Regions from separate parts of the Carnobacterium funditum DSM 5970 genome, predicted to be linked through region 1. Evidence: predicted binding sites of a transcription regulator. Region 1 holds the regulator's gene; each other region holds the start of a gene.

Region 1 (10,817 bases):
ATAGCTGAACGTTCAAAAATAGAAACACTTCTTGAATTAGGATTCTCAATCCGTGGGATTGCCCAAAAACTAGGTCGTGCTCCTTCTTCTGTGTCTCGGGAACTTAAGCGAAACCCTGATTATCAATGTGAGAAAGCACAAAAGCAATCTGAACAAAATAAAGCCAATTGTGGAGCGAAGCCAAAACTGACCCCCGAAAACAAAGAGAAAATTCAGGAAAAATTGAATCAAACGTGGTCTCCTGAACAAATTGTAGGTCGGTTGTTTCAAGGTAAACTTTCCTTTAAAACAATTTATCGTTGGATTTATTCTGGACTCTTACAGGTTCCATTGTCAGTATTAAGACAAAAAGGAAAACGACAAAAACCAAAAGAAACTCGCGGTAGATTCAATGTGGGCACTTCCATTTCTAAACGACCAAAGGAAGTAAAGAAACGCACGACCTTCGGCCATTGGGAATTAGATACCGTGGTATCAGGGCGAGGACAGGCAAAAGGTTGCGTGGCGACCTTTCTAGAAAGGAAAAGTCGTTGGTACCTCGCAATCAAAATGCCCAATCGATCCGCTTCCTCTATGGAAGCAGCCCTCCGAAAACTAAATACTCTCTTGCCCGAAGCAGCTTTTCAGAGCTTCACAACGGATAGAGGAAAAGAATTCAGTTGTTACCCCATTATTGAAGAGGAATTAAAGATCCCTGTTTATTTCGCAGATCCTTATTCTTCTTGGCAACGAGGAAGCAATGAAAATAGTAATGGACTCCTAAGGGAGTTCTTTCCGAAGAGAACCAACTTTGATCATGTAGAACAGGAAGAACTTCAAAAAGCTTTATATCTGATCAATAATAGACCCAGAAAATGTCTTGGCTATCAAACATCTCAAGAGATCTTCATGGGAGAGGTGTTGCACTTAATTTGACAAACTATCTATCTAAAAAATTTAAAACCAAAAAAGATGAGAATTTAAGTGCCCTTGCTTATACGTATACTAGAAAAATGATGTGTTTAAATAAAAATGAGTAGAGTTGCTTTTCAAATTCATTATTTTCTCGTATAATTAAAGTCAGTATTAGTCAAAATTTGATGGATACTTTAAAAGTTAGTTTTTAATGAAAGAATGAATAATCAAGTCTGGTGTTGAGACGAAAAGAAAAGGAGTGTTACTGAAAGAACACCGTTGCAATGTATGGTAAAAATAGGTAATATGTATACCATACAAACTCATTGTTTCAGTAACAAGTCACACATGAACAATCAGAATATGTCGGATATCATTGAAGCTTATTTAAAAAAGGTACTTGGAACGGATGAGCGAGTCGAAATTAGACGTAGTGAAATGGCAGACCGATTTAATTGTGTTCCTTCTCAAATTAATTATGTGATTAATACACGATTTACAGTTCAACAAGGATATTTAGTTGAAAGCAAACGTGGTGGTGGCGGGTATATAAGAATAATTAAAGTTAAATTGCTAGATGAAGTAGAGATGTTAGATATGATGATTGATGTAATTGATAGTGAGATATCACAAAGAAACGCTTATTCAATTGTAGAAACACTTTATGGAGATAATATGATTGCTAAACGAGAAGCTAGCCTAATGCTTTCAGCTATGGAAAAGTCAGTTTTGTCTATAGAAGATTCTAAAAAAGAAAACGAATTGCGGGCAAGGATATTGATTGCTTTTCTAAATAACTTAAGATACGAACAGTCGTAAAGAATGGAGGTAATATTATGGATGAATTATTCTCAGAAAAAGCAAAAGCGGTCTTAATGTTAGCTCAAGAGCAAGCTAAAGAGTTTCGTCATCGTTCGATTGGTACGGAACATATTTTGTTAGCTCTTGTAGTTGAACAAGAGGGAATAGCGGGCAAAACGCTTCGTGAGTTTTCAATAACTGAAAAAGAGATAAGAGAAGAAGCAGAACATTTTACTGGTTACGGAACGATGAAGTACGATTCCAAAGATACCATTCTTCCTTATTCACCACGAGCGAAAGAAGCTATTACATTAGCAACAGATGAAGCTAGACGCATGGGAGCTTCTTTAGTAGGCACTGAACATTTGTTGCTTGGTTTACTACGCGAAGAGGATGTATTGTCTTCTAAGATTTTAACGAACTTAGATATTAATTTAAATAAAATACGTCAAATATTATTGAAAAAAATAGGGATTACTGATGCAAACAATGGTAAAGCTAAGCGTTCTAAATCAGCTATTAAGCAAACAACCGGAACTCCAACACTTGATGCTTTAGCAAGAGATTTAACAGCTAGTGCTAGAGCTGAAAAGATTGATCCAATTGTTGGACGTCATACAGAAATAAAACGTGTTATCCAGGTTTTAAGTCGTCGGACTAAGAACAACCCAGTTTTAATAGGTGAAGCAGGAGTGGGTAAGACAGCCATAGCGGAAGGATTAGCACAAAAAATTGCTGCTAGAGAAGTTCCACATACATTAATTGGCAAACGTTTGATGATGCTTGATATGGGTTCACTGGTTGCGGGAACAAAGTATCGCGGAGAATTTGAAGAACGTATGAAAAAAATTATAGATGAAATTTATCAAGATGGAAATGTCATACTATTTATTGATGAGTTGCATACATTAATCGGTGCAGGCGGTGCTGAAGGAGCAATAGACGCTTCGAATATATTGAAACCAGCATTAGCTCGTGGAGAATTACAAACTATAGGTGCTACGACATTGGATGAATATCAAAAATATATTGAAAAAGATGCAGCTTTAGAAAGACGTTTCTCACCTATCCGTGTTGATCAGCCTACACTAGAAGAGACAGAAGATATTTTATTAGGCTTACGTTCACGTTATGAAAATCATCATGGTGTTGAGATTACTGATGCAGCAATTCATGCAGCTGTTCAATTATCTTCTCGTTATATAACATCTAGACAACTTCCAGATAAAGCAATCGATTTAATAGATGAATCAGCTTCAAAAGTACGACTAGATTCTTCTAGTAAACCATCACCAATGGTAGCAGCACTCAAACAGTTAGAAACGTTAATTGAAGAAAAGGAAGTGGCTATTCAATTACAAGATTTTGAAAAAGCGGCTAAAATTCGTTCAAGTGAAATGAAGCAACGAATAGAAATTGAAGGCATATTAGAAAAAATTAAACACCCTGCTCCAAATTCAATGAATTTAAAAGTAGAAGAAACAGATATTGCGGAAGTGGTCTCTTTATGGACAGGTATCCCAGTGAAACAAATGGATCAAAAAGAATCAGAGCGTTTGTTAAAATTGGAAAAAGTATTGCATAATCGTGTAATAGGACAAGAAGAAGCAGTTAGTGCAGTAGCTAGAGCTATCAGAAGATCTAGAAGCGGATTGAAAGATCCTAATAGACCTATCGGCTCATTTATGTTTTTGGGTCCAACAGGAGTAGGGAAAACAGAATTAGCTAAAACATTAGCTAATGCTATGTTTGGTAGTGAAGAAGCATTAATTAGAGTTGACATGTCTGAATTTATGGAAAAATACAGTACAAGTCGCTTGATTGGTTCCCCTCCAGGTTATGTAGGATATGATGAAGGTGGACAATTAACTGAAAAAGTACGACAAAAACCCTATTCTGTTATTTTATTGGATGAGGTTGAAAAAGCTCATCCAGATGTCTTTAATATTTTATTGCAAGTATTAGATGATGGTCATTTAACAGATTCGAAAGGACGTAAAGTAGATTTTAAGAATACAGTTATGATTATGACTTCCAATCTAGGAGCAACATCCTTGAGAGATGAAAAACTAGTTGGATTTAGTACAAAAGATAAGAAAAAAGATCATAATACGATGGAAAAAAGAATTAAAGAAGAGTTGAAAACAACGTTTAGACCGGAATTTATTAACCGGTTAGATGAAATCATTGTATTCCATGCGCTTGAAAAACCTGAATTGAATAAAATTGTTAAGCTATTGGTACAAATGGTTACTAAGCGTTTAGAAGAAATGGATATTCATGTTAAAATGACCCAAGCTGCTATAGATGTCATTTCTAAAGCAGGATTTGATCCAGAGTACGGAGCACGGCCTTTACGCCGTGCGATTCAAAAAGAAATTGAAGACCGCTTAAGTGAAGAGCTATTGAGTGGGGCAATTAAAGTGGGAGATCATGTAACTATCGGAGCTTCAAAAGGGAAAATTAGAGTTACTGTGAAGGATAATACTAAAAAGAGTGAAAATTCTACTCCATCTGACCCAGTAAAAGCTTAATAATACTTTTATAAAATCATCGGTTCAGTAAATAACACCTGACATTGCTCAATGATGTCAGGTGTTTTTATTCGTATCTTTTTTTTTTTTCTGTTATGATTAAGGTACAGATAGAATAAAGGGAGATGTGAATATTTATGAAAAGAAGTACACGTAACTTACTAGTAGGTTTAGGCGCTACAATGGCGGTAGGGGCTGTTATTTTATCCGCATCTGATAGAACTATGCTTAAGATAGAAGCCTACATGAATCGCCAAAAAGCGAAAAATTTTGTTAAAGATAAACTAAAAGGTAATGAAAAAGCTTTAGATGTTGTTGGAAATTTATCTGACGAAGAGGTTGTAAACTTATTAAAAGTTGTTGATAAAGTCAGCGATTTAAAAGGACAAGTTGGAGCTTATACGGGTCATTTGAAAGATGCAACGAATGAATTTAAAGATATGTTCATGGATAAGAAGGAAAGAGCAACTGGAAAAGCAGAAGATTTTGTAGGCGAAGTTAAAGATAAAGTAAAACGATAAAAAGTTGAATTAAAAATAACGGAGTGGGACATAAAGTGTTTAGACCAAAATTACTTCACGAAAATCGCTCGTTGATTGCAGACCATCGAGCATTTTTCGTGAAGTGGATGTTGGGTTTGCTTTTTGAAGCACGCTCTAGAATAAAAATTCGGATATGCAAGAAAGAGACTGGGACACATTTGTCCCAGTCTCTTATTTTTATAGTACTTTTTATAAACCTGTAAAGATAATTTTTAAAAAATTAATAAATAGCAAAGCAATAAATCATTCATATTACGTAAAGACAAGCCACTTATATCGTGAAATCGATCTATTCGATACTGCAATGTATTTCGATGAACATATAATGACTTAGCCGCCAAACTGATATTTCCTTGACTGTGCCACATAGCTAAGATCAATTCTTTTAACTCAGGTTGACTAGTATATTTTTGTTTTAATATATGCATGAGCGCACTTTTTTCTAAGGCTTCAGAGGTGTAATAACTTAAGGCAACGATAGGTAATGAAAGCAGAGATTTACCTTTATTTTTTTGTTTTTCAAAAATAAACTGTTCTTCTTTAAAAATTGTTTTAAACTCTTTGTCAATCGGCCAAAATTGACCAATATAGCAAATGGTCTTAATTGAAAAGTCATCATCAAGCGTTTGGATGATACCTGAAAGTTCATCTAAAGTTAATTGGTCATCAGATTTTTTTTGAATCAATAACCCAGAATTTTCATCTATAAAAAAGGCTTCTTCACTGTTGCTAAAGATACTTTTGAAAGCATTAAGCCAAGTTTTTTTTTCAAAATAGGAATCTTTTTTTAAAAGAGCGAATTGGATAATACGGAAATCGTTATTAAAAGTTAAGGATGGAAGTTCTAGTCCATTAATTAAATAATTTTGCCATTTTGAGGCCATTGAAGCAACTTTAGTTTTTTTTGAAGCAAACAAAAGCTGCAATAATTTAATTTCAGATGGAGATTTATTTTCTTGTTTGAATTGAATCCATTGGTTTTTAAAAGGGAAAGAAATAAGATCAGAGTTTTCTACAGATAAGTTTGTTAATTGAGCATCAGGATAAATAAGTTTGATTTCATTAAATTCCAAGACAACACCTCGTTTCACTAAATAGTAAGTTCCTCTTTTATTGCTATATTTCTTTGTAGTCTAACATTTCCCCTCAAGTTTGTAGATGAGTTATGATATGATAACAGTAATAAATTAAGAAAGGCTGGACTTATGCTGACATTACAAGAAAAAGAATACTTTATGAGTGAAGCGATTAAAGAAGCTAAAAAGGCTAGAAAAAAATTAGAAGTACCTATTGGAGCAATCATCGTTCTAAATGGTCGGATCATAGGACGAGGGCATAACGATCGGGAAGAAAGTCATGATGCAACAGCACACGCTGAAATGTTTGCCATTAGAGAAGCAAACAAAACACTTGGAAATTGGCGTTTAGAAGATGCTCAGTTATTTGTTACATTAGAACCCTGTTCAATGTGTAGTGGCGCAATGATTTTATCACGTGTTAAAGAATTGTATTATGGAGCAGCAGATCCCAAAGGCGGAACAGCAGGCACATTAATGAATTTGTTAACAGATAGTCGTTTTAATCATCAAGTAGAAATAGAGCAGGGTATTCTTGAGTCTGAGTGTAGCGCGCTATTAACAAATTTTTTTAGAGAATTACGCAAACGTAAAAAAATAGAAAAAGCTGAACTAAAAGGGTTAAACGAAATGCAAAAAGACTAAATTAACTTTAAGGAAGATACTAATCGTTCATTAGTTCTTGATCTTTTGCAATAGTAGCATCGACACCTTTAATAACTGTCGAAATAAATTTTTCATCTTCTAAAGCGACAATTCCTGCAACGGTTGTACCACCAGGTGAAGAAACTTGATCGATTAGGTTCCAAGGAGATTGATCACTTTCCAAGACTAACTTTGCACTGCCTAATACAGCTTGGGCAGCAATTTTTGTAGCTAGTTCTTTAGGCATACCATTTTTAACAGCTCCACGGGCTAAGGAATCAATAAAGAGAAAGGTATAGGCTGGTGAACTACCTGCAATAGCAATAAAAGTACTAAAATCTTTTTCTGCTAGCTCGATACTTTCACCTATCGATTTAAACATACCTAATATATACTGGACTTGTTCGGGAGAAGAAAAACTATTTCCACAAACAGCAGTCATACCTTCACCTATAACCGAATTCAGATTTGGCATCACTCGAATGATAGAATTTGTAGATTTTACTCCAATTAAATTAGTTAATTTTTGAAGGGATGTCCCGGCAGCTATGGAGACTAATAGAGGATGGTGTTTTTCAATAGCTGAACTTAAGTTAGGTAGTATTTCAGCAAGCACATTAGGTTTAACAGCCAGCACAACAATGTCTACGTTAGCAATCAACTCTTCATTTGAGGAGCAGATAGTCGTTTTTGTTTCGGCTGCGAAAACAACTAATTTTTCTTTTGTTCTACTATATAGATATATGTCTTCACTATTCATGTAATTTTTTTCAATGATTCCTTTGATAATGGCACTAGCCATATTTCCTATTCCGATAAATCCAACTTTCATAAGTAACACTCCATTCTTTAGAACATAGTAAACTGCTATTATTTTAACATAAAAACCAGGCCGCTGTTTATGTGTATCATCTTTTAATTCGTTTATATAAATCATTAGTCAAAATTAAACATATCCTGTACCAAAAGAAATAAAGTGATAAAATACAATTCATGTTTCAAAAATAGGTGTTTACATATTTAAGTTGAAAGAATGATTCTATTATCTTTCTTTTATAAAGAGCATAAAATAAAATGAAATAAATTAAAAAATAACTATCAAATAAGTTAAAGAGGGGCAAATTGGGATGCAAGAACGTTATGAAGAATTAAAAAGAGCTGAAAAAGGAGCGATAGTAAGTATTGTAGCGTACATTGTTCTCTCTTTGACTAAAATATTTGTTGGTATTACGTATCAATCTGTCGCCTTGAGAGCAGACGGGTTAAATAATTTAACAGATGTTTTCTCTTCTGTAGCTGTTTTAGTTGGACTAAAGTTAGCTAGAAGGCCAGCAGATGATGACCACCCTTATGGACATTGGAAAGCAGAAACAATTGCAAGTTTGGTTACTTCTTTTGTTATGTTATTAGTAGGGATTCAAGTTTTTTATTCTAGCTTTAATCGCATTATTGAAGGAGAAAATGTCGCGCCTGAAAAAATTACTGGGCTGATAGGATTTATAGGTGCCATTATTATGCTGGGAGTTTATTTTTATAACGTAACTCTTGCAAAAAAAATTAATAGTGATGGATTAAAAGCGGTTGCAAAAGATAATTTCAGTGATGCGCTGACAAGTTTAGGAACAACGATAGCTATTATCGGTTCAATGCTAGGTTACGTTTGGATGGACGGCGCGATGGCCATTATTGTAGCGGTTATTATTATCAAAACGGGTGTAGAGATTTTTCGAGATAGTGTGTTCTCTCTTTCTGATGGGTTTAATACAGAAGACTTGAAAAGATATAAAACCAGTATTTTAAGTATACCAAATGTCCTTTCAGTTGAAGATATTAAGGCACGAAAGTACGGAGCGAATATTTATGTGGATGTGACGATTTTGGTTGATGCTACTTTGACCGTGCTTCAAGGTCATCAAATTACAGAAAATGTAGAACGAGTTCTAAAAGACTCCTATGGTATAATCGATATTGACGTTCACGTAGAACCTGATCGAATTAATGGGACTGATAAGTAAATGTGTCTTTTTTATGAAGGGATAATCAGTCTAAACGTGTACATTTGGTAGCGTTTTAGTTGAAAACAGCTAAAATAACAAGCATAATAAGGTTAATTGAAAGCTAAGACATTTTTTAAACCGATGGATGATAAGTAACGGAATAAAAAGGAGGTAGAAGATGGCTAAAAAATTTAGGCATCAATTGCTAGGTTTGTTCTTTTTAATAACTGTTTCATTAGTGAAAATAAGGAACATTTCAAGAAAAGTAACTAAGTTATCCCCGAATGTCCGAGATAAATTGATCATTATTCATGACGACATTACACCGTCAAAGATGATGAAGCCAATAATCTCTCTTACTGCAAGTTTAAGTTTTGTTGCTTTATCTCTAATAAGCCTATCAAAACTAGTTAAGAAAGCTACGAAGCATCCTCTCCCAAAACGCATCAAACTCAATGACAATTTTCCTGAATCAAATTCAAAAACATTTCTAACAATCCCTACACCTTATAATGATGGAACAAACTGGACTGGCAGAACGAATCAAACAACACATCCATCAGTTATTCAATTTAAGGATAAATGGAAGGGCTATAAGTATTGGATGACATTTACCCCATATCCATACGGAAATAATAAAAAAGAGAACCCTAGTTTAGTTGCTAGTCATGATGGTATTAATTGGATGGTACCTCCTAATGTATCAAATCCTATCGTTTCTAATAAGACTATACCTGCATATCTTTTTGATACGTATCTTTCTGATAGCCACTTATTATACAACAATGACACTGACGAATTAGAATTATGGTATCGCTATGTGAACAATAGGCAAAAAAAAGAAATTCTTTATCGTGTTAGATCAAGTGATACCATCCAGTGGACAGCTCCAGAAAAACTGATAGTCGATTCAAAAAATTTATTGCAGTATGTTTCTCCTTCTATTATTTATGAAGAAAAAAAATACAAAATGTGGATCATGCGTGATTGGTATATCTATTACTTAGAAAGCTCAGATGGAAAAAAATGGAGTGATCCCATCCCAGTCGATAGTGAAAATAATCCTATTCACTCATGGCATCCGCATGTTTGTAAAATAGATGAGACTTATTACTTATTAAATAATGACAATAATACGAATACAGGTGCTGGTGGAAAAATATATTATAGTACGTCCAATGATGGTATCCACTTCACTAAAGAACAATTCATTTTGGGTTTTACTGCAAATGGCTTGAGTTATGATTCAACTGGGGTATATAGAGCAAGTATGACTATTGGAGAACAAGGGGTGTATTTATATTATGGTCAAGTTTCTAGTGCTTATCAGTGGACAATCGGTCTTTCTATTGGTCCAGATTTAAATAATTTGGTAGGAGTAGATGAAGCGAATTTAAATTTATACCAAACGATTTCTAATGAAAATTTAAATTGACATTTTATTAGTAGAGGAGGGCTGAGGTTAAGATGCTGATTAGAAAGATTAAGTTAAAGATTTAAAATCCGTTGTTTTTTAATGATTTTTTGATAATTAAGAAAGAAGGCGAAACTATGATTAAACGAGCAATTTGGATTTTTCCGTTAGTTGGTATTATGCTAGTGAATATAGATATATCTGAAGTATCAGCTGAAGAGACAGAAGAGCCAAAAGAATTTTTATTAGAAGAGATAAGAAAAGATGATCAACTTTCAGTAATACCACAAGACACATCACAAGAAATACCACAAGACACATCACAAGAAATACCACAAGACACATCACAAGAAATAGCACAAAAAACATCACAAGAAATAGCACAAAAAACATCACAAGAAATAGCACAAAAAACATCACAAGAAATACCACAAGACACATCACAAGAAATACCACAAGACACATCACAAGAAATACCACAAGACACATCACAAGAAATACCACAAGACACATCACAAGAAATAGCACAAAAAACACCACAAGAAATACCACAAGACACATCACAAGAAATAGCACAAAAAACACCACAAGAAATACCACAAGACACATCACAAGAAATACCACAAGACACATCACAAGAAATACCACAAAAAACACCACAAGAAATACCACAAGACACATCACAAGAAATACCACAAGACACATCACAAGAAATACCACAAGACACATCACAAGAAATACCACAAGACACATCACAAGAAATACCACAAGACACATCACAAGAAATACCACAAGGCACACCACAAGAAATAGCACAAAAAACACCACAAGACACACTCACAGTAGGTACCCCCGAAACTATTATATTAGATTCCATCAGTGTTACGCCACCGACAACTGCTTCATCTATTGGT
Region 2 (10,817 bases), 1.1 Mb from region 1:
GCTCAACGGATAAAAGCTACCCTGGGGATAACAGGCTTATCTCCCCCAAGAGTCCACATCGACGGGGAGGTTTGGCACCTCGATGTCGGCTCATCGCATCCTGGGGCTGTAGTCGGTCCCAAGGGTTGGGCTGTTCGCCCATTAAAGCGGTACGCGAGCTGGGTTCAGAACGTCGTGAGACAGTTCGGTCCCTATCCGTCGCGGGCGCAGGAAATTTGAGAGGAGCTGTCCTTAGTACGAGAGGACCGGGATGGACACACCGCTGGTGTACCAGTTGTTCTGCCAAGAGCATCGCTGGGTAGCTATGTGTGGACGGGATAAACGCTGAAAGCATCTAAGCGTGAAGCCCCCCTCAAGATGAGATTTCCCATCACGTAAGTGAGTAAGACCCCTGAGAGATGATCAGGTAGATAGGTTGGAAGTGGAAGTACAGCGATGTATGGAGCGGACCAATACTAATCGGTCGAGGACTTAACCAATTTTTAAACGATGAAGAAACGGTTTTAAGCCCTTATAGTTAAACACTATCCAGTTTTGAGAGAACAACGTTCTCTTATATGTAAGATGTGTGGTGGCGATGGCAAGAAGGTCACACCTGTTCCCATGCCGAACACAGCAGTTAAGCTTCTTAGCGCCGATGGTAGTGAAGGGTTTCCCTTTGTGAGAGTAGGACGCTGCCGCGCATCTTCATCATTCCGCAATAGCTCAGCTGGTAGAGCGCATGACTGTTAATCATGATGTCGCAGGTTCGAATCCTGCTTGCGGAGTACATAGTTATCTATGGAAAAATAAATAGAGAGTTCTATTAGAACTACCTTGGAGAGTTGTCCGAGCGGCCGAAGGAGCATGATTGGAAATCATGTAGGCGGTGCACACTGTCTCAAGGGTTCGAATCCCTTACTCTCCGTTATACTAGTTTTGGCCCGTTGGTCAAGTGGTTAAGACACCGCCCTTTCACGGCGGTATCACGGGTTCGAATCCCGTACGGGTCATTTTGTATTACCGGAGGTTTAGCTCAGCTGGGAGAGCATCTGCCTTACAAGCAGAGGGTCGGCGGTTCGATCCCGTCAACCTCCATGTTTAACTTTAAAGGTCTCGTGGTGTAGGGGTTAACATGTCTGCCTGTCACGCAGAAGATCGCGGGTTCGATTCCCGTCGAGACCGTTGTTTTTTATAAAAACATATTTAGGCCTGGTAGCTCAGTTGGTAGAGCACTTGATTGAAGCTCAAGGTGTCGGCAGTTCGATTCTGTCCCAGGCCACCATTTTTAAATAGCGGAGGGGTAGCGAAGTGGCTAAACGCGGCGGACTGTAAATCCGCTCCTTCGGGTTCGGCAGTTCGAATCTGCCCCCCTCCACCATTTTTTTAAGCAAGGGATCCTTTTTTTATAGGGATATAGTTCAATGGTAGAATTATGGTCTCCAAAACCATCGATGTGGGTTCGAATCCTACTATCCCTGTGTTACTTTTTAAAATAAACCTTTTATTATGGCGGTTGTGGCGAAGTGGTTAACGCACCGGATTGTGGTTCCGGCATACGTGGGTTCGATCCCCATCAGTCGCCTTTTTTTATTGGGCTATAGCCAAGCGGTAAGGCAAGGGACTTTGACTCCCTTATGCGTTGGTTCGAATCCAGCTAGCCCAGTTTTATTTTATTTTTTAAACAATCAAATTTAAGGATGGCGGTATAGCCAAGTGGTAAGGCAGAGGTCTGCAAAACCTCCATCACCGGTTCAAATCCGGTTACCGCCTTATTCGATTTTATTGATTGTTTACCTATCTTGCCGGCGTGGCGGAATTGGTAGACGCGCTGGACTCAAAATCCTGTGCCCGCGAGGGCGTGCCGGTTCGATTCCGGCCGCCGGTATAAAACAAGACATCAAACGTTTTTATAACGTTGTGGTGTTTTTTTTACACAAAAAATTTTATATAGCAAAAGCAATTGAATCCGTTTAAAAATGATTGATAAGCTTGTATTTCAATGATTAAGTACGTTATACTTACTATGAAAAATAGGAGTAGAAAAAAAGAAATGAGGTATTCACTTGACTAAAATAACAGATCAGTTCGAGACAATATTAAAAGAGAAACAAATTCCTCTAGCTAAAAAGGAAATCGAGAATGGTCAAGTTACTTATAATGGAAAATTCCAATTAACAAAAGATAAGGCATTGCCATTTGGAATTGTATTTGATAAAGAAAATGAGATTTCAGATTATCAAATTGTTTATCATCATTTGGCTTTTGTAACGAACTTTGGCAAGAAAACAGCTGTTTTAGAGGTAATTAATGAGCTAAATGAATTGCAAGCAGGTTACTATCGTATTTGCTTAGGATCTGATGGAGAAATATACATGAGATTATTAGGAAGAACATCTGCTAATATTCAACCGCTCTACGAAATGCTTGTAACAGGTTCAATAATTGCTAAAGCTATTTTGCCAAGAATTGAAGCAGTTCTTGATGGAACAGATACAAAATAAAGAAGTTAGAGGATAATCGTAAGGAGATAAAAAGATGAAAACTCACAAAAGTTTATTTCATGCTGAAATGGTTAATGAAAGTGGTGTTGATGGATTAGCTTATGTGAAAAATGAGGGATTGAAGGTAACCGTATCAAGTCCAACTTCGAAAGCACTAGGAACAAATCCTGAAGAATTGTTAGGCCTTTCTTTAAGCACGTGTTTGAATGCTACAATTCAATCCTTATTAAAGGCCAGAGGCAAAGATAACAAGAGTAGGGTTGAGGTTCAAATAGATTTTATGCGGGAATCATCAGGGATTGGTTTTTACTTTGATGTCGTTGCTTTAGCGCAAGTAGATGGATTAGGGTTCGAAGAAGCGAAAGAGCTTGTAAAAGAGGCTGAACAGCGTTGCCCGGTGTCTAAATTATTAATGGGAAGTCAAACAGTCGTCGTTAAAACAATTGAAGGTTAAACTATTTTAAAAATCAAAAAACCTGTTGCTCTCATTGAACACTGATGAGCAACAGGCTTTTTTAACGGTAATTAGAAAATTGTAATGCAATTGGTAAGTTAGCTTCACGTAAAAGAGCGATTACTTTTTGTAAATCATCTCTATTTTTACCAGTTACTCTGATTTGGTCATCTTGAATTTGCGTTTTCACTTTTATTTCAGCTTGTTTGATAAGTTGTGTAATTTTTTTTGCATTGTCTTTATCAATTCCATTAATCAAATCAGCCGTTTGTCTTACATTTCCTCCAAAAGCTTTTTCAATTTTTTCGAAATGTAGATTTTTTGAAGAAATTTCTCGTTTGACAAGCTTGTTAGTCAATATGTCTTTTACTTGTTCCAATTTAAACTCGCTTTCTGAAACAATCACTAATTGATTTTTTTCTAATTTAACTTCACTGATGCTTCCTTTGAAATCAAAGCGAGTATCGATTTCTTTTTTTACCATTTGAATTGCATTTTTTACTTCTTCTAAATTAGTTTCTGAAACAATATCAAAACTAGCATCTTTTGCCATTATTTTGCCTCCATTTATTTTATGAAATTGGTTACAATACTTACAGTGTACCATAATTTGCAGCCAGGCTAAAGACAGCACGTTCAAATAATAATAAAGAGAGAGAAATTTTTCTTTATTAATCTTCAAAATCTTGTTAATCTGTATAAAGAATAGTCTCAGGAGGTTATAAAATGAAAAAATTAAAAACACCCATTTTTTGGAAAGAACAAGCTAAAAAAATATTTTTTGTCTTATTTGCATCAATTACTAATTCGATTGCGTTGAATAACTTTCTTATTCCTTCTAATATTTATGCTCCGGGAGTCAACGGGATATCCCAGTTACTAGCACATATGTTTGAAAATGGCTTACACATTACAATTGATACCGGTATATTTATCTTATTGATTAATATACCTATTGCCTTGTTAGGCTGGTTTAAAATAGGCAAAGATTTCACGCTTTATAGTTTTATGACTTCTGTTTTGATTTCTTTATTTATTATTATCCTACCCATTTCTCCTTTAACAACTGATCCTATTATGAACTCTCTTTTTGGAGGTGTAATAGGTGGTGCAGGTATAGGGTTTGCATTGAAGTATGGTTTCTCTACTGGGGGACTGGATATTATTTCGATGGTTTTATCTAAAACAACTGGACGATCAGTCGGGAGTTTGTTAATGGCTATAAACGGAATGATTGTTATTGCAGCTGGATTTATCAATGGTTGGCAATATGCTATGTATACGTTGCTTTCTATCTATGTAATGACAAGAGTAGTAGATACGATTCACACCAGTCATCAAAAAGTAACAGCAATGATTGTTACGAATGATCCAGACGCTTTAATTAAAGCTATTCATGCTAAATTAATTCGTGGTATAACGGTTATTCCAGCTAAAGGTGGCTATACAGGACTAGATCGTTCAGTTTTGATGATTGTGATAACTAATTATGAGATGTATGAGCTAGAACAAGCAGTAAAAGAAGCAGATGCAGCAGCATTTGTTAACTTTATGGGTACAAATAAAGTAGTAGGAGAATTTTTAAGTTCGGATCAACAAAAAGCTAGAAGGACAAATCAGTAAGTTTAATAAAAATACGTAAAAAAGGCAGCTCATAACTTTATATGGCCTGCCTTTTTTACGTATTTAATTTACAGACTAAGGTGTTTTTCCAGATAAAGAGCTAGTCCATCATTGTCGTTGGATTCTTCGGTTATGTCATTAGCGATATTTTTAAGAGCTTGAATACCATTTTTCATGACTACGCCATTTCCAGCATATTGAATCATTTCATAATCATTGTCTTCATCTCCGAAAGCAATAACGTTTTGTTGCTTTATACCATAAGCACTAGCAACTCGTTCGACACCAAGAGCTTTTTGAACGCCAGCTGAAACAACTTCTAAACAAGGGGTGTTCCCACCCCAAGTTCTGACTTCAACTAAATTGCCATATCGTTGGATAATTTTATTAATAATTTTTTCTTGATTTTCTTGTGCTGTAAAAACACAAACAGAAGTAGGACTCTCTTTTAAGTTAGCAGCAGATAATTTTAGTACATCTTTTTGTCCATGAGGAAAAAAATCTGGATAAGGTAAAAATGATTCATCCGTATAAACCGAATCAAGTAATTCAGCCGCAATGAGTTGAATATCGAAATCCTTTTTCAAATCAAGCATATCAATCGCAATATCTCGACTAACTGTTTTATGGTATTGACTCGTCCAATTTTTTTCGTTTGGTAAATGACATAGAGCGCCATTGAAATTAATCATAGGGGTAATCATTTTTAATTGATCATAATAATGTTTGCTATTCCGGTAAGGTCTACCAGTCGCAATCGAGATAATATGGCCAGCATCCTTTGCTTTAAGGAAAACTTGTTTTGTTTTATCTGAAATTAGAGATTGATGATTTAAGGTCGTTCCGTCTAGGTCAACGGCAATAAGTTTTTTATCCATTTTTCCCTCCATCTATTACAGGGTAATTATTTTTTATGTTAAACTAAAGTTAACTTATGTGTACATACTGTAACATAAATGGACAACTAACGAAAAGAGGGAAATGAATGATTTCAATAAAATCTCTAACGATAGAAGGAATGCCATTGCTGGAAATAAATCCTAAAGGGAAAGAAATGGCATTATTGCCGACAGTCGTATTTTTTCACGGTTGGGAAAGCAATAAAGAAAGTTGTTTAGTCAATGGATACGAATTAGCTAAAAAAGGTTTTCGTGCCATATTGCCTGATGCTTATCTTCATGGAGAACGAAAAGAAAAAGATTTAACAAAAGAAGGTGTAGAGTTTTGGAACGTTATTGCAAGTAATTTAACTGAATTGCCTTTAATCAGAGAATACTATATAAATAAAGGACTCAGCGATTCTAAACGTTTTGGGGTAACTGGTCTTTCTATGGGCGGATTCACGACTTGTGCTGCTTTGACGCAGTTTCCGTGGATCAAAACCGCAGTCGTATTAATGGGAAGTCCGGACCCTGTTAATTTTACGAAATGGTTATTGTCCTCTAAATGGACAGAAGGTATGGAACTGCCTGTTACTGAAGAAGTGTATACTAAATCGTTAGCAACTTTATTGCCTATTTCTTTAGCTATGCATCCAGAAAGTATTGCCAATCGTTACATTCATTTTTGGCATGGAACAAAAGATGATTTAGTTCCTTATCAACCTACTTTTGATTTTTATGAAGAAGTAAAGTTGCAATCATATGGATCAAATTTAAGTTTTTCGGCTAGTGTAGGTGTTGGTCATAAAGTTCCCTATACGAAGTCTGTAGAGATGGCCGATTTCTTTTCAGCTCATTTGTAATTTGGTTCTTAGTGTAAAATGAACAGATTTACTTTTTCACTCAAAACAAGTAAACTGATAATAACAATTGGAGGTGTTTACTGAATGGAAAAGGATAGCAAATTATGGAAAGAGGAAGAAGCAGAAGAAATAAAAGAACGAATCATTGCTGCTTTGGAACAAGTAATAGATCCAGAACTTGGAATTGACATTGTCAATTTAGGGTTAGTCTATCACGTTCATTTATATGAAACGGGCTTTTGTCTAATTGAGTTAACCTTAACGACAATGGGTTGCCCGCTTGTTGATGTGATTACAGACGATATTATTAATGCTTTAAAAACTGTCCCAGAAGTCACTTCTTCAGAAGTAAAACTAGTTTGGTACCCTGCCTGGGATACCACTAAAATGAGTAGATATGCTCGGATTTCTTTGGGAATTCGATAAAAAGTTCTGACATTTGTCAGAGCTTTTTTTGCTAAGAAAACTTATTGTATAACTGCTATTTTTAAATAAAAAATACGAGTAAAATCTTTGACCAATACTAACCATTTAGTTATAATTAAGTCATGAATGAACCAATAAATCGTAGTCAAGGAGGAATTAAAAATGGATAGTGAAAAAATGACTTCTACTATGCAAGAATCATTGGCAGAGGCGCAAAGTGTCGCCATGAATAGGCATCACCAAGAAATAGATATTGTCCATCTTTGGAAAATATTTATGACACCGGATAATTTTGCTCGTGGATTTTATCAAAGTGTTGGTCTTAACGTAGATAAATTTGAAGAAGCTATTGACCAAGAATTAAATCGGATGCCAACAGTAGAAGGCAGTTCAGTTAATTATGGTCAAAACCTTAGCCAAAATCTTTTTCGTTTGTTGTCTGAAGCGGATAAGTTACGTAAGGACTTTCAAGATGACTATTTAGCAACAGAGATTGTACTACTAGCATTAATGAAATTAAAAAATTATGTGTTAACCAAGTATTTGCTAACGAACGGCTTAACCGAAAAGCAATTAAAAAAAAGTATAGAAGAATTGCGAGGAGGCGATCGTGTGACTTCACAAAATCAAGAAGAAAGCTATCAAGCTCTTGAAAAATATGGAATAGATTTAGTTAAATCAGTGAAAAGTGGGCAACAAGATCCTGTAATTGGTCGAGATGAAGAAATTAGAAATGTTATTCGTATTCTATCAAGGAAAACAAAAAACAATCCCATTCTAATAGGTGAACCTGGAGTTGGTAAGACAGCAATCATTGAAGGTTTGGCTCAAAGAATCGTTCGTAAAGACGTTCCAGAAAATTTGAAAGATAAAACTATTTTTTCTTTGGATATGGGCGCATTAATTGCTGGTGCAAAATATCGTGGTGAGTTCGAAGAACGCTTGAAAGCCGTTTTAAAAGAAGTTAAAAAAAGTGAAGGAAAAATTATTCTTTTTATTGATGAAATTCACAATATAGTTGGTGCTGGTAAAACTGAGGGAAGCATGGATGCAGGAAATTTATTGAAACCCATGTTAGCTCGTGGTGAGTTGCATTGTATTGGCGCAACAACATTAAATGAATACCAATTGTATATGGAAAAAGATAAAGCGCTAGAACGTCGTTTCCAAAGAGTAAGGGTTGAAGAACCTAGTATAGAAGATACCATTAGTATCTTGCGAGGATTAAAAGAGCGTTTTGAAATTCACCACAGTGTAAATATTCATGATAACGCTCTAGTTGCAGCCGCAAATCTTTCCAGTCGGTACATTACAGACCGTTATTTGCCAGATAAAGCGATAGATTTGGTCGATGAGGCTTGTGCAACAATCAGAGTTGAAATGAACTCAATGCCAACAGAACTGGATCAAGTAACGCGCCGTTTGATGCAACTAGAAATAGAAGAAGCCGCACTAAAAAAAGAAAAAGATGAAGCAAGCAAACGTAGACTAGAAATATTACGCGAAGAATTAGCTGATTTACGTGAAGAAGCCAATTCTCTTAAAATGAAATGGGAAACAGAGAAAGAAGAAGTCTCTAAATTACGCGATAAACGATCAGAAATAGAACAAGCCCGACGTGAATTAGAAGATGCTGAGAGTAATTATAATTTAGAGCGGGCAGCTGTTTTACGTCATGGTCAAATCCCCGCTATGGAGAAAGAACTAAAAGAATTGGAAGCAAAGAATTTAAAAGAGCAAGAAGATAAACAAAGACTGGTTCAAGAATCTGTAACAGAAAATGAAATTGCAGTCGTCGTAGGGCGAATGACAGGTATCCCAGTGACAAGGTTGGTTAAAGGTGAAAGAGAAAAATTACTTCATCTAGCAGATACATTGCATGAACGAGTCATTGGACAAGATGAAGCAGTAGAAAGTGTAACAGATGCAGTAATCCGTGCCAGGGCCGGTTTGCAAGACCCTAATCGTCCAATTGGTTCTTTCTTATTTCTTGGCCCAACAGGAGTAGGGAAAACAGAATTGGCAAAAGCACTTGCTGAAAACTTATTTGATTCTCAAGAGCGAATGGTGCGTATTGATATGAGTGAGTATATGGAAAAACATTCTGTTTCACGTTTAGTAGGGGCTCCTCCAGGATATATTGGGTATGAAGAAGGAGGGCAATTAACAGAAGCGGTCAGACGCCATCCGTATAGCATTATATTGCTTGATGAAATTGAAAAAGCACATCCGGATGTGTTTAATGTTTTACTGCAAGTACTAGATGATGGTCGTTTAACAGATGGAAAAGGACGGTTAGTAGACTTTAAAAATACTGTTTTAATTATGACGAGTAATATAGGTTCTACTTTTCTATTAGAAGGAACAGATGAAAACGGTCAAATTGATGAAGCAGCCAAAGAACAAGTTTATTCTTTACTAAATGCACATTTTAAACCTGAATTTTTAAATCGTATTGATGATACTGTTTTGTTTGCACCATTAAGCATTGAAGTGGTGAAACAAATTGTGCTTAAATTGACCAATGATCTTGCTAAACGTTTAGTTGATCAAGAAATTGAACTATCTATTTCCCAAGAAGCCCAAACTTGGATTGCTGAGAACGCTTATGATCCAATGTATGGTGCAAGGCCATTAAAACGTTATTTAACGAGAAGCATAGAAACTCCGTTAGCAAAAGAGATTATCTCTGGAAAAATCATGCCTAAGTCTAAAGTAACGATTACCCTTGAAGATAATAAACTTGCGTTTGAAACATCTAAATTAATCGAATAAATCAACGGTTTTTAGATGATGGAAAACAGCTAATTATCTTTTTGTGTGATGAGACATCAAAATAGCTTAAACTGATTTAAACAACTGCAGAAAAAACGCACATCGCATGTTAGCATGCAATGTGCGTTTTTTCTTTAAAATCAATTATCTATTCTTTTTATTTGGTTTCACCAGCATGGATTGTTTTTGGAATAACTTGTCCGATTAGCAGAATAATGACTGCTGAAACAAGACCAATCAAAGTAGCTGTTACAAAATCATATGAGCCGCCGGTCAAAGAACTACCAATGTAATTAATTGCTTGACCAATACAAAACCCCCAAAATAACGTTACGATAAATTTCATGATACAACACCTCTCTTATACGAATTAATTTTATCACGTTTAAAAAAATTGTAAAGCAAACTATAAAAATACTCCTTTTAAAGTATTTGCGCATCATTACAAATTAGGGTTATAATATATAAGATGAAATGAGAATGGAGTGACTAAAATGTCTTTTGTACACTTGCAAGTTATCAGTGCTTATAGTTTGTTAAAAAGTACGTTATCAATTGAAAAACTTGTCGTCGCTGCAAAAGAACGAGGGTACAAAGCTATAGCTTTAACTGACCAAAATGTAATGTATGGGGTTGTCGATTTTTATAAAGCGTGTAAAAAATATGCTATCAAACCGATTATTGGTATGACCATAGATATTCAAGGGATTATAAATAAGCAACAAGACTATCCCCTAATTCTTTTAGCTCAGAATATGGCAGGCTACAATAATCTTATGAATTTATCCAGTAAAAAAATGTTAATGGAGCAGGGCGGGAATTTAACAATTGAAGATGTAAATGACTACAGTAACGGTTTAATTGCTATCACACCAGGAAGAGATAGTGAATTTGAGTCATTTTTATTTAGTGAGGAACAAGAGGCGGTAATTAAAATAAGCGAAACGCTTCAAACAATTTTTTCTGACGATCATTTTTTTGTAGGATTGCAACTACATGATCGATTTGAAGAAGTTCAGTCTGCTTTAGTCAAACTAAAAAAACAGTTGAGTATTAAAACAGTTGCATTAGGAGATGTTCGCTATTTAAATCCGTCTGATGATTTTAGTAATGAGGTTTTAAAAGCTATTGGTTCAGGTGATAAAGTCTCGTTATCTGATGTAACGACAACAAACGGGCCTTATTCATTACTTGAAGAAAATGATCAGGTTGGGAAATTTGAAGCTGCTAGTTTGCAAAAAGCTATTAAGCAGACGACTTTAATTGCTGAAATGATTGACGTTGAAATTGAATTGCAGCAACATCTATTGCC
Region 3 (10,817 bases), 190 kb from region 1:
CCCGTTCCAATTGCCCAGATTGGCTCGTAAGCAAGAACAGATTTAGCAACTTGTTCTTTTGTTAAACCAGCAATTGCTGCTTTAATTTGCTCGTTTACCCATTCATTTGTTTGTCCAGCTTCACGTTGTTCTAACGTTTCACCACAACAAATAATTGGTGTCATACCATTGTTAAAGATGGCATGAGCTTTTTTGTTAACGTCTTCGTTTGTTTCATGGAAATACTCACGACGTTCTGAGTGCCCGATGATAACATAGTCTACCCCGATGTCATTCAATGCTGCTGGACTAGTTTCGCCAGTAAAAGCACCAGAATTTTCGAAATAAGCGTTTTGAGCTGAAATTTTCAACTCTGTACCTTTAGCAGCATTTGTTAATTCGTGTAAAAATAAAGTTGGTGCTCCGATAACAGAGTCAACTTTTTCTGCTGAAGGAATACTTGACTTAACTGCTTCAACAAAAGCTAAGGCTTCTGAAGCTGTTTTATTTAATTTCCAGTTGCCTGCAATAATTGGTTTACGCATAGAAAATAACTTCCTTTCATCTACTTAAAAATTGTCCTATTTTTCAGAAATTGATGCTACTCCTGGTAATTCTTTGCCTTCTAGATATTCAAGAGAAGCTCCGCCACCAGTAGAAATGTGAGTGAATTGATCGGCGAAACCTAGTTCCATAGCTGCTGCTGCAGAATCTCCGCCTCCGATAATAGTCGTTGCATCTGTTAAGTTTGCAATAGCTTCACACACACCAATTGTTCCTTTAGCATAATTTGACATTTCAAATACACCCATTGGTCCGTTCCATACAACTGTTTTAGCACCTTGTAATTCGTTAGTGAATAGCTCAATTGTTTTTGGTCCAATGTCTAGTCCCATTTGTTCATTTGGAATGGCTTCATGAACTTCATTAGGAACATCATTGCTAAACTCAGAAGCTGTGATTGAATCAACCGGCAAAATCAATTTGTCGCCGCCTTTTTCAATCAGAGTCTTAGCTAATTCGACTTTATCTTCCTCAACCAATGACTTACCGATTTCGATTCCTTTAGCAGCATAGAATGTATAGGTCATTCCTCCACCGATAAGAACTTTATCCGCTTTATCTAATAAGTTTTCAATAACTCCGATTTTATCACTAACTTTTGCGCCACCTAAAATAGCAACAAAAGGACGTTGGGGTTCATCAACTGCTCCACCAATAAATTTGATTTCTTTATCCATCAAAAATCCAGCAGCTGTTTCAAGGTTAGATGCGATTCCGACGTTTGAAGCATGTGCTCTGTGAGCTGTACCAAATGCGTCGTTTACAAATACGTCACCTAGACTAGCCCAGTATTTACCAAGATCAGCGTCATTTTTACTTTCTTTCTTGCCATCGATATCTTCAAAACGAGTGTTTTCGAATAATAGAACTTCGCCAGCTTTCAAAGAGGCAACAGCATCTTCTAATTCTTTACCACGAGTTTCAGGTACGAATGTTACTTCTTTACCTAATAATTCTCTTAAACGCTCTGCGATAGGACGCAATGTTTTATCCGCTTTGTCTTCTTCTGTTTTCACTTTGCCTAAGTGAGAGAAAAGAATCACTTTTCCGCCTTGTTCAATAATGTATTGAATGGTTGGTAAAGCTGCCTGAATACGGTTATCGTTGGTGATTTTACCATCTTTCATTGGTACATTAAAATCTGCACGGACCAATACTTTTTTGTCTTTTAAATCTAAATCAGTTACAACTTTTTTTACCATTGAGAGATCCTCCTCAATTCAAATTTTCTAATCAAAAAGAAAAGCAGGAAGCGCGCTGCTCCCCGCTTTTCAAAACGTTTTTATTGATTATTTGCTTAATTTAGCAAAATACTCTAACGTACGAACTAATTGTGCAGTGTATGACATTTCATTGTCATACCAAGAAACAGTTTTAATTAATTGCTTGTCTCCAACTGTCATTACTTTAGTTTGAGTTGCATCGTATAATGAACCAAATGTCATGCCTAAAACGTCTGAAGAAACGATTGCGTCTTCAGTGTAACCGTAAGATTCGTTTGAAGCTGCTTTCATTGCTGCGTCAACTTCTTCAACTGTTACTGTTTTGTTTAAAACAGTGATTAATTCTGTTAATGAACCAGCTGGTACAGGCACACGTTGTGCTGCTCCATCTAATTTACCTTTTAATTCAGGAATAACTAAGCCAATTGCTCTAGCAGCACCAGTTGTGTTAGGAACGATGTTAGCTGCTGCAGCGCGAGCACGACGGAAGTCGCCACCTGCGTGTGGAGCATCTAATGTATTTTGGTCACCTGTATAAGCGTGAATAGTAGTCATTAAACCTTGAACAATTCCATATTTGTCATTTAGTACTTTAGCCATAGGTGCTAAACAGTTAGTTGTACATGAAGCTCCGGAAATAACTGTTTCAGAACCATCAAGAATTTCATGGTTTACATTGTAAACGATTGTTTTCATGTCGCCTGATGCAGGTGCAGAAATAACAACTTTTTTAGCTCCTGCTTTTAAGTGTAATTCAGCTTTTTCTTGAGAATTGAAGAAACCAGTACATTCTAAAACGATTTCTACATCTAATTCTCCCCATGGAAGTTCTTCAGGGTTACGGTTGCTTAAAACTTTTACTTCTTTACCGTTAACGTTGAAAGAGCCATCTTTAACTTCAACTTCACCATTGAAACGTCCTTGTGTTGTATCATATTTCAACAAGTGAGCCAACATTTTTGCATCTGTTAAGTCATTGATTGCTACTACTTCCATACCTTCTACTTCTTGAATACGGCGGAATGCAAGACGTCCAATACGTCCAAAACCATTAATACCTACTTTAACTGTCATAACTAAATTTCCTCCTTTAGGAATCATAAAAAATTTATTTTAAAGGGTTATCCCTCTTAAAATCTGATTAGCGGCACCCTCATCTGTGATTAACCACGTCTGAGCGGGTACTTTCTTCATATGTGCTTCAATTGCTTTTGCTTTGGATTTTCCGCCTGCAACCGCGATTACGCTTGGTATTCGCGCAAGATCTTTTGATTGCATACCAATACGTGGAATTTTATAAACGACTTCTCCAGTTTGGTTATAGAATTCTCCGAAAGCTTCTCCAACTGCTGCTTTGTCTTTAATCAGAGCTAGAACTTCTTCGTTCATACCTCTGCGCTTTGCCATGTGTGTTGCATCTCCAATACTATAGAGAACACAATTAGCTTGTTCTACCAGATTCAGCGTTTTTTTGATTTCTGGCTCTTGTAAGAGGGGCTTATACGTTTCTTCGCTGACTTGTTCTGGTACATACAGAACGCGGTTCTTCCCACCAGTTCTCTTGGCCATCTGTGCACTAACAGCGTTAGCTTGAATATCCACTGATTCTCCAAGTCCACCTCTAGCTGGTACAAATATTAATTCTCGGTGATGAGCAAGACTTTCATCCATATGATTTGCAACTTCAGCCATTGTCGTACCACCCATAACCGCAATGATATTAGTTCCTTCGGGCAACAATACTTTCAAAGAATCCATTGTTGCTCGTCCTAATTCATCTTGAACTTTGGACTGCTCCTCAACATTCCCAGAAACAATTACGCAATGTTCTATTTTAAAATAAGCGGCTAATTGATTTTCTTTCTCTCGCATTCCTAATAATTGACCCATTATTACATCTAAATCATGGTAAACAATTTCTCCATTTGCAGTTAATTGCATCCCTACTTTAGACGTTCTAATCAAGCGTTGTTTTCTTAATGAATCTACTTCTGTTCTTAGTACACGCTCAGTAATACCCATCTTGTCGGCGAGTACTCGACGTCCAACAGGACCCAACAAGTAAACATTACGCAAAATTTGATATCGTCTTCTCAGCGTATCCATAATGTCTGGTGTTACTTTTTCGATAATAGACAATACATCCTGCATGAGTTCCCTCTTCCTCAGTGGGTCAACTAGCGGCCATGTGAGTCGTTAGGCGACCCTTGTTGACTAAAAAAACAAGAGATCTAAGTGAAACAAGACATTCAGTTAACTGCATGCTTTATTCTTGTTTTCCTCCGCAGTCTAAAATAGCACTGCTTTTGTCTCTTACAAGTTTTATTATATCATTTAGTCTTTTTACTTTCAAGCTTAAAGGGGTAAACCAACAAATATTATCCGCATTTTTTTAGCTTCCTTAAAGAATAAAAAATAAAACCACTCAGTGTGAGTGGTTTTATTTTTTATTTTCGTTCCCTTATCCAGGCTGCATAACTCCTGCAAAAGCTAACCAAGCTAACGCAGACTTAGCAACTAGACTTAAAATAATATAAGCACGTTCTCCATAAAGATAATTTTTCCATGGCCCAACCTTTTTATATTGTAAAATCATGTTTACTGGAAACAGATTGAAGAAAACAAAATAGGTGCCTGCTAAAGCATATACAAACCAAGGAACTTCAGCTGGATCAGCATTTCCAAATGCGTATAATAAAATAACTACCCATGGAACGAAACCAGCGATTGTTCCAAAAACAAACGACTTCCAATCTGTTGACTTTCTATAATAAGTCATTTCTTCCATCACTAAACCGAATAGATTCATCATAGCATTAAGAACAAATATCAAAATAAGTGAACCGATATCGTATACACCAAACAACATCGCTATTAACATGATCATTAATGATGAACTAATCGCATATTCATACCATCTAAAGCGATTCATATTTCTTTCTAAATCTTTATTATATATTTTATTTCCCCACGGTGTCACAATAATAAAATGTGCTAATGCAGAAATAAATAAAAATAAAGAAACCATGATTCCAAATGGCGCATTAAAAATTTCTTTTTCTTCGGTTAACAACCGCATTTGAGTTGTATCAAATGTTAGGAAATAAGATCGAATAGGAATTTCAAACTCAGCAATTCGATCAATAAAAATAGCAAATCCAAGCATTAAGCTTCCTTGAACTAAATGCAATAACCCCATGATGATATTAAATCTTTTTAACGATTTAAAATCTATTGCTTTGGCCATTAAAATCACTCCTCATTTTTTTAGTTACACCAGAATAGTCATTAGACTATCCCAACCTGCTACTCATGTTGCTAGTGTATTATTATTGTACTCTTTTTTTATAAATAGTACTATTTATATCCTTCGATATTTAACTGTTTATATCCTTTAATGTTTAATACTATTATCTTTTTCATTATCAAAAAAAGACAGCAAAAGTCTTTAGCTCTTACTGTCTGATCATTGTATATTTATTCAACTGATTTTAATTTATCCTCAATTAATGTTTGCAGTTCATCTACTGTAATGTGTTCATCAAAAATTTCTTCGCCAATGAAAACAGTCGGAACAAGCTCCACAATAGATCGGTTCGCTTCTTCAATGATTCCATTTATTTCTTTTTCATTGGTTTGTAACGCTATGTCTCGCTTATCTTCAGCATAAGCTGCAATTTCACCCAAGCTTTTTAAGCTACCCCATTCATCTTGATTTTCATAAAAATACTCAATTTCTGCTAAAGCTGCTTTAGGATTCGAATAATCTAAATAACGATGAATCACATTACCTTTCTCCAAATGTGGCGTTTCTTTATTGAAGTGTTTGATAACGCGTTGAACTTTTCCTTCTTCAACATATTTAGCTAAAAGTTCTTTTGAATCATCATGCCATTTCTTACAGAAAGGACAACTCAAGTTAATAAATTCTATGACTTTTACAGGTGCTTTGGGATCCCCAATTTTTAATCCGTAAACGGTATCTACTTCACTTGCTTTTATTTTACTAATATCCATTATAAAATCCCCTTTGCTCTTCAGTACTTAATAGTATAAAGAAAATTCGAAAAAATTGTTGCTTTTTTGATTGCACTTTTAAAATTAATCCTTCTTATCCTCAATTATTCATAGCTTTTTTACAGGGCTGCTTTTATCATTATTGAAGAAATAAATTTTTAGTGGTTTTCTATAAAAACATGACCTATTCAGGCTTTCAGGCTTATAGTAGCAGTAAATAAAAAAGATGAGGATTGTACTAACCTCATCTTTTTTATTATTTTCACTCTTTTAATTCTGAACTACTTTCCATAATTTCATCAATTAGTCCGTAGGCTTTAGAATCTTCAGCAGTCATGTAGTTATCACGATCCGTATCGCGTTCAATCACTTCAATTGGTTGTCCAGTGCGTTCAGACAAAATTTTATTTAAACGGGCACGTGTTTTCAAGATATGGCGTGCAGCAATTTCAATTTCAGTTGCTTGTCCCTGTGCTCCACCAAGTGGTTGGTGAATCATTACTTCTGCATTTGGTAAAGCATAACGTTTGCCTTTAGTTCCAGCTGTTAATAAGAAGCTTCCCATTGAAGCTGCCATTCCCATTGCGATTGTTTGAACATCTGCTTTGATAAAGTTCATTGTATCATAAATAGCAAATCCAGCTGTTACACTTCCTCCTGGGGAATTAATATAGATGTAAATATCTTTTTCAGGATCTTGCGCATCCAAGAATAGCAATTGAGCTATAACGGAGTTGGCTACATCATCATTTATTTCTCCACTTAACATAATGATACGGTCTTTTAATAGGCGAGAGTAGATATCGTATGCACGCTCACCTCTTGATGATTGTTCTATTACTGTAGGCACTAAATTCATAACTTGTTTCCTCCTTAAAATGGTATCCTTTTATATTGTAACATAAACTTCTTTCAGTCTTGCTATTTTGTATCTTACTCTATTGGTCAATAAAGGTCAAATAATAGAATTGTATTGCCTAAGATTTTTTGTGCAAAAAATCATTTCTCTTTTTATTTTCATTACGTTTTCATTTTTTTATCTATTCCTATCGTTATTTCAATACCTATTATGTCATATCAATCATATGATTGCAGTATTTAATATAGCTACTAGACAAAATAAAATTGTAGGTTTAATTTTAAAAAACGCCAATCCTTTTTTGGTGGAGGACTGTTTAATTTTCTCAGATGGACCCTTCTAAGACCCGCTGTCACTGTGCTAACTTTAGGAATTTGTTATCCTTGGACATTGTGTCTGGTATCTAGTTGAAAAATTAATCATACCGTTATAGCGGAAAAAAGACTGACATTTGTCGGTTCAACAGTTGGGTTATTGGGTCATTGGATTAAACGGTTCTTCTTATGTATTATCACTTTAGGTATTTATAGTTTTTAGGCTTCTGTTAAACTAGAAAACTGGAAAGAAGAAATCCACTTTCTGCAGAATAAACAAAACCACCAATTGTCTTGGAAGATATGAAACCCTCGACAATCGGTGTTCTTTTTATTTTTTGCGATAATTGTGCGATACATTTTTAAAAATACTGTAAACTCAACATTTAAAGGTCTTACTAGATGTCTCCTGAGGGAATCGAACCCCCATCTCAAGAACCGGAATCTTACGTGATATCCATTACACCAAGGAGACTACTTTAAAATTATCAACTACTTTATCTTAGCTGATATCTCGTTAAAAAACAAGGTTTTTAATTATGCATTCCCTTTTTTAAGACTCGCCATTATATATAAAACACGCTAGTCCTTTATGTTACAATAATGGGGTATCTATCATTTTAAAAAAGGAGGCTGCTATATGAATTTTGAACAATCATTTACTCAAAAACAAAATCAAGTTCAAAAAATGGCAATGACACAACAACTCCAACAATCTATTCAAATGCTGCAATACAATCAAGAAGATTTGCTAGCTTTCTTAAATCAAAAAGCATTAGGAAACCCCTTAATAGAAGTTAGTGTGCCTCAAGAGAGGCTAATCGAGAATTTTCCGACTACGACTTATAATAAGGATGACGATGAAACCAATTATATGAATCAGATTCCCGATACGTATGTGTCTTTGTTTGAATACATTTCTGAGCAAATCCACTTAACTATGCGTGAAACTCGTTTAAGAGATTTGGTGATATGGCTTAGTGAATATTTGGATACCAATGGTTACCTAACCATTGCATTAAAGGATGCTGAAAAGTTAACGCAGGCTCAGCCTCTTGAAATCATTGATGCGTTAGTTTTACTTCAACAGTTAGAACCAGCAGGTGTTGGTGCTAGAAATCTGCAAGAATGTTTGATGCTTCAAACAGAGCGTAATGAAAATGCTCCAAATATGGCTTATATAATTTTAGAAGAAGAGTTCGATTTTTTCACAAATCGTAAATGGAAAGACATCACCAGAAAGCTGGATATCTCATTAAATGACATTCAGCTAATTTCAGATTTCATTCAAACTCTAACCCCCTATCCAGGTGCATTGTTTAACGGAGAGAAGGACCAATTTCTTAAACCTGATTTATTTGTAGAAATAGCGTCAAAAGAGTTAAAAGTCATTTCTGTAAAATCTGGGTTGCCTGTTATTTCATTTCAATCCTCTTATTATGAAGATATGATGCAAGTGAAAGATAAAGATGTTACTCATTTCATCAAAGAGAAACAAGCTGAATATGAATGGCTCCAACGCAGTCTTACACAAAGAGGTGATACTATCTTGCGTGTAGGAACAGCTATTGTAAAAAAACAAAAAGGCTTTTTCATTCTCCCAGAGCGTCCCATCCAACCGTTAACCTTAAAAGATATTGCGACAGAACTTGAGATACACGAGTCAACCGTTAGTCGCTCTATTAATGACAAGTATTTAGAAACGGCTTTTGGTATTTTTGAATTAAAACACTTTTTTACTAATGCTTTGAATACTAGGCCTACGGACAAGTCTGATTCAGAACAGCCTGATTTGGTCTCTACAAATGAAGTTAAAAAGAAATTAGCTCAATTTATTGATTCTGAAAACAAACAAAAACCATTATCAGATCAAAAATTGGCTTCGTTGCTGACAGAAGATGGTATTGAAATATCTCGTAGAACCGTTGCTAAATACCGTGAATCTCTTTCAATCCCGACTTCTCTCAAACGAAAGCGTTTTGAAGCTTAATATTGTCTTCCTTATACTAATAAGAAATCCTCGAAGAACTGTATCACTACACAGTTTCTCGAGGATTTTTTCGTGACTTTTTAAAATCTGACATTACTATTAACCGTGTGTTGCGTTCTTAATTTTTCTGCAATTTCATTTAATTTACGTAGACGGTGGTTAATGCCTGATTTACTAATTTGACCACTAGGAATCATTTCTCCTAGTTCCTTTAAAGAGACTTCAGGAGATTGAAGCCTTGCCATAGCAATTTCCTGCAACTTATTCGGTAATTTATCTAACCCCATTACATCATCAATGTATTTAATACTTTCTATCTGCTTACTAGCTGCATCAATTGTTTTATTCAAATTAGCATTTTCACAATTTACTAATCGATTAACGGAGTTTCGCATATCTCGAACAATACGCACATCTTCAAACTTCAACATCCCACTTGTAGCACCTATAAGTGCTAAGAAATCAGCAATTTTTTCACCTTCTTTTAAATAAGTAATAAATCCATTGCGTCTTTCCAATGTTCGAGCATTCATATTAAAATAATTCATCATCTGACAAATATCATCATTGTGCTCTGCATAATTAGAATAAATTTCTAAGTGGTAACGACTTGTCTCTGGATTATTGACTGATCCGCCTGCTAAAAATGATCCTCTTAAATAAGAACGCATTTTTTGAGAATTTGTCATGATTTCTTCTGGAACATGACTGTGTATAATCATCCCATCCATAATAGAAAGATCAGACAATACTTTTTGTGTCCCTCTTTTTAATCGTACAATATAAACATTATTTTTCTTTAATTTCATTTTTCGTCGAACCAACAATTCACTTTCAACTGCAAAATGATCTTTTAATAAGACATAAATTCTTCTTGCAATTGCTGCATTTTCTGTTTGAATATTCAGTACGAATTTCTTGTTCACTAAACTAACTGCTCCATTCATTCGAATTAATGCTGCTAATTCTGCTCTAGCATGCTCGCGATGAACCTCTAGTTGAGTCAGCTCCTTTTTGACCTCTGAAGCATAAGACATTATATCCACCTCCTTCACTTTTTCTCAGCAAATCTATTATGCTTTGGCATAGCGAATGCGATTTCTCTCATAAGCCAACTTAAACAATTCTTCTACAACTTTATCCCCATCGTGAAAGACCCCTTCGTCTCTAAATAAAAGGAAATTATCTGAAATAACACGCGGAACTTCTTGGGATAGACCCCTAAAGTTATGTGCTACCTGTAGTAAATATTCTTCGTATCTCTCATGATCCACATAATTCTCAGGTACATTTTCTGTATTAACTAATACTGTGTCAATAAATTTTCTTCCTAAATGTTTATGCAGGACCGTTACATGATCTGAGTCAGTAAAACTTTCTGTCTCGCCCAATTGGGTCATAATATTGCAGATATAAACAACTTCAGCTTTTGTATTCAATACTGCTTGACCTAAATCACCAATCATTAGGTTAGGTAAGATACTCGTAAACAGACTTCCGGGTCCTAAAACAACCATATCTGCTCCATGGATAGCATTTAAAACCTCGCGAGATGCTTTTACTTCATGGTTATCTTCATTAGCTGTTACATAAACTTTTTCAATTTTTTTACTTTCTTTAGCAATTTTTGATTCTCCTTCAATTTTTGAACCATCTTCAAAAATGGCATGCAAAATTAGAGGCTCTTCAGCTGCAGGATAAACATGTCCGTCAACGCCCATCATTTCCGCTAAGGATTGAATGGCTTCGAAAATGCTGCCTTGCATTTCTGCCATCGCAGCAATAATTAAATTGCCAATAGAATGCCCAGCTAAAAAACTATCCGCGGTATCAAAACGATACTGAAAAATGTTTTTTTGACATTCAGGGAT

What was found. Region 1 encodes CtsR, which represses protease genes until heat stress. Its sites were predicted from a motif close to TTGGTCAAAAAAGGTCAAANA; they were not measured.
Region 2: clpB (ATP-dependent chaperone ClpB) is a predicted target of CtsR. The motif match lies at 6,815-6,835, and genes of this name have one in related genera.
Region 3: clpP (ATP-dependent Clp endopeptidase proteolytic subunit ClpP) is a predicted target of CtsR. The motif match lies at 6,725-6,745, and genes of this name have one in related genera.

What each region holds. Positions count from the first base shown of each region.
Region 1 is NZ_JQLL01000001.1:1,437,874-1,448,690, reverse strand. It holds gene BR44_RS06730 (IS30 family transposase) at 1-915, shown strand, start outside; gene BR44_RS06725 (CtsR family transcriptional regulator) at 1,243-1,713, shown strand; gene BR44_RS06720 (ATP-dependent Clp protease ATP-binding subunit) at 1,731-4,229, shown strand; gene BR44_RS06715 (hypothetical protein) at 4,367-4,750, shown strand; gene BR44_RS06710 (helix-turn-helix domain-containing protein) at 4,984-5,844, opposite strand; gene tadA (tRNA adenosine(34) deaminase TadA) at 5,977-6,492, shown strand; gene proC (pyrroline-5-carboxylate reductase) at 6,512-7,324, opposite strand; gene BR44_RS06695 (cation diffusion facilitator family transporter) at 7,620-8,507, shown strand; gene BR44_RS06690 (hypothetical protein) at 8,668-9,924, shown strand; gene BR44_RS06685 (Ig-like domain-containing protein) at 10,041-10,817, shown strand, end outside.
Region 2 is NZ_JQLL01000001.1:318,876-329,692, forward strand. It holds rRNA gene BR44_RS01325 (23S ribosomal RNA) at 1-479, shown strand, start outside; rRNA gene rrf (5S ribosomal RNA) at 568-683, shown strand; tRNA gene BR44_RS01335 (tRNA-Asn) at 695-767, shown strand; tRNA gene BR44_RS01340 (tRNA-Ser) at 819-907, shown strand; tRNA gene BR44_RS01345 (tRNA-Glu) at 921-992, shown strand; tRNA gene BR44_RS01350 (tRNA-Val) at 1,005-1,077, shown strand; tRNA gene BR44_RS01355 (tRNA-Asp) at 1,092-1,164, shown strand; tRNA gene BR44_RS01360 (tRNA-Phe) at 1,189-1,264, shown strand; tRNA gene BR44_RS01365 (tRNA-Tyr) at 1,277-1,360, shown strand; tRNA gene BR44_RS01370 (tRNA-Trp) at 1,390-1,460, shown strand; tRNA gene BR44_RS01375 (tRNA-His) at 1,492-1,564, shown strand; tRNA gene BR44_RS01380 (tRNA-Gln) at 1,574-1,645, shown strand; tRNA gene BR44_RS01385 (tRNA-Cys) at 1,682-1,752, shown strand; tRNA gene BR44_RS01390 (tRNA-Leu) at 1,784-1,867, shown strand; gene BR44_RS01395 (hypothetical protein) at 2,046-2,483, shown strand; gene BR44_RS01400 (OsmC family protein) at 2,518-2,937, shown strand; gene BR44_RS01405 (YajQ family cyclic di-GMP-binding protein) at 2,999-3,490, opposite strand; gene BR44_RS01410 (YitT family protein) at 3,664-4,560, shown strand; gene BR44_RS01415 (Cof-type HAD-IIB family hydrolase) at 4,629-5,438, opposite strand; gene BR44_RS01420 (alpha/beta fold hydrolase) at 5,546-6,304, shown strand; gene BR44_RS01425 (metal-sulfur cluster assembly factor) at 6,389-6,730, shown strand; gene clpB (ATP-dependent chaperone ClpB) at 6,893-9,505, shown strand; gene BR44_RS01435 (YjzD family protein) at 9,663-9,851, opposite strand; gene dnaE (DNA polymerase III subunit alpha) at 10,000-10,817, shown strand, end outside.
Region 3 is NZ_JQLL01000001.1:1,247,440-1,258,256, forward strand. It holds gene tpiA (triose-phosphate isomerase) at 1-524, opposite strand, end outside; gene BR44_RS05745 (phosphoglycerate kinase) at 561-1,745, opposite strand; gene gap (type I glyceraldehyde-3-phosphate dehydrogenase) at 1,833-2,840, opposite strand; gene BR44_RS05755 (sugar-binding transcriptional regulator) at 2,880-3,917, opposite strand; gene heR (heliorhodopsin HeR) at 4,228-5,013, opposite strand; gene BR44_RS05765 (DsbA family protein) at 5,244-5,783, opposite strand; gene clpP (ATP-dependent Clp endopeptidase proteolytic subunit ClpP) at 6,046-6,642, opposite strand; tRNA gene BR44_RS05775 (tRNA-Arg) at 7,360-7,431, opposite strand; gene rpoN (RNA polymerase factor sigma-54) at 7,597-8,946, shown strand; gene whiA (DNA-binding protein WhiA) at 9,027-9,983, opposite strand; gene BR44_RS05790 (gluconeogenesis factor YvcK family protein) at 10,020-10,817, opposite strand, start outside.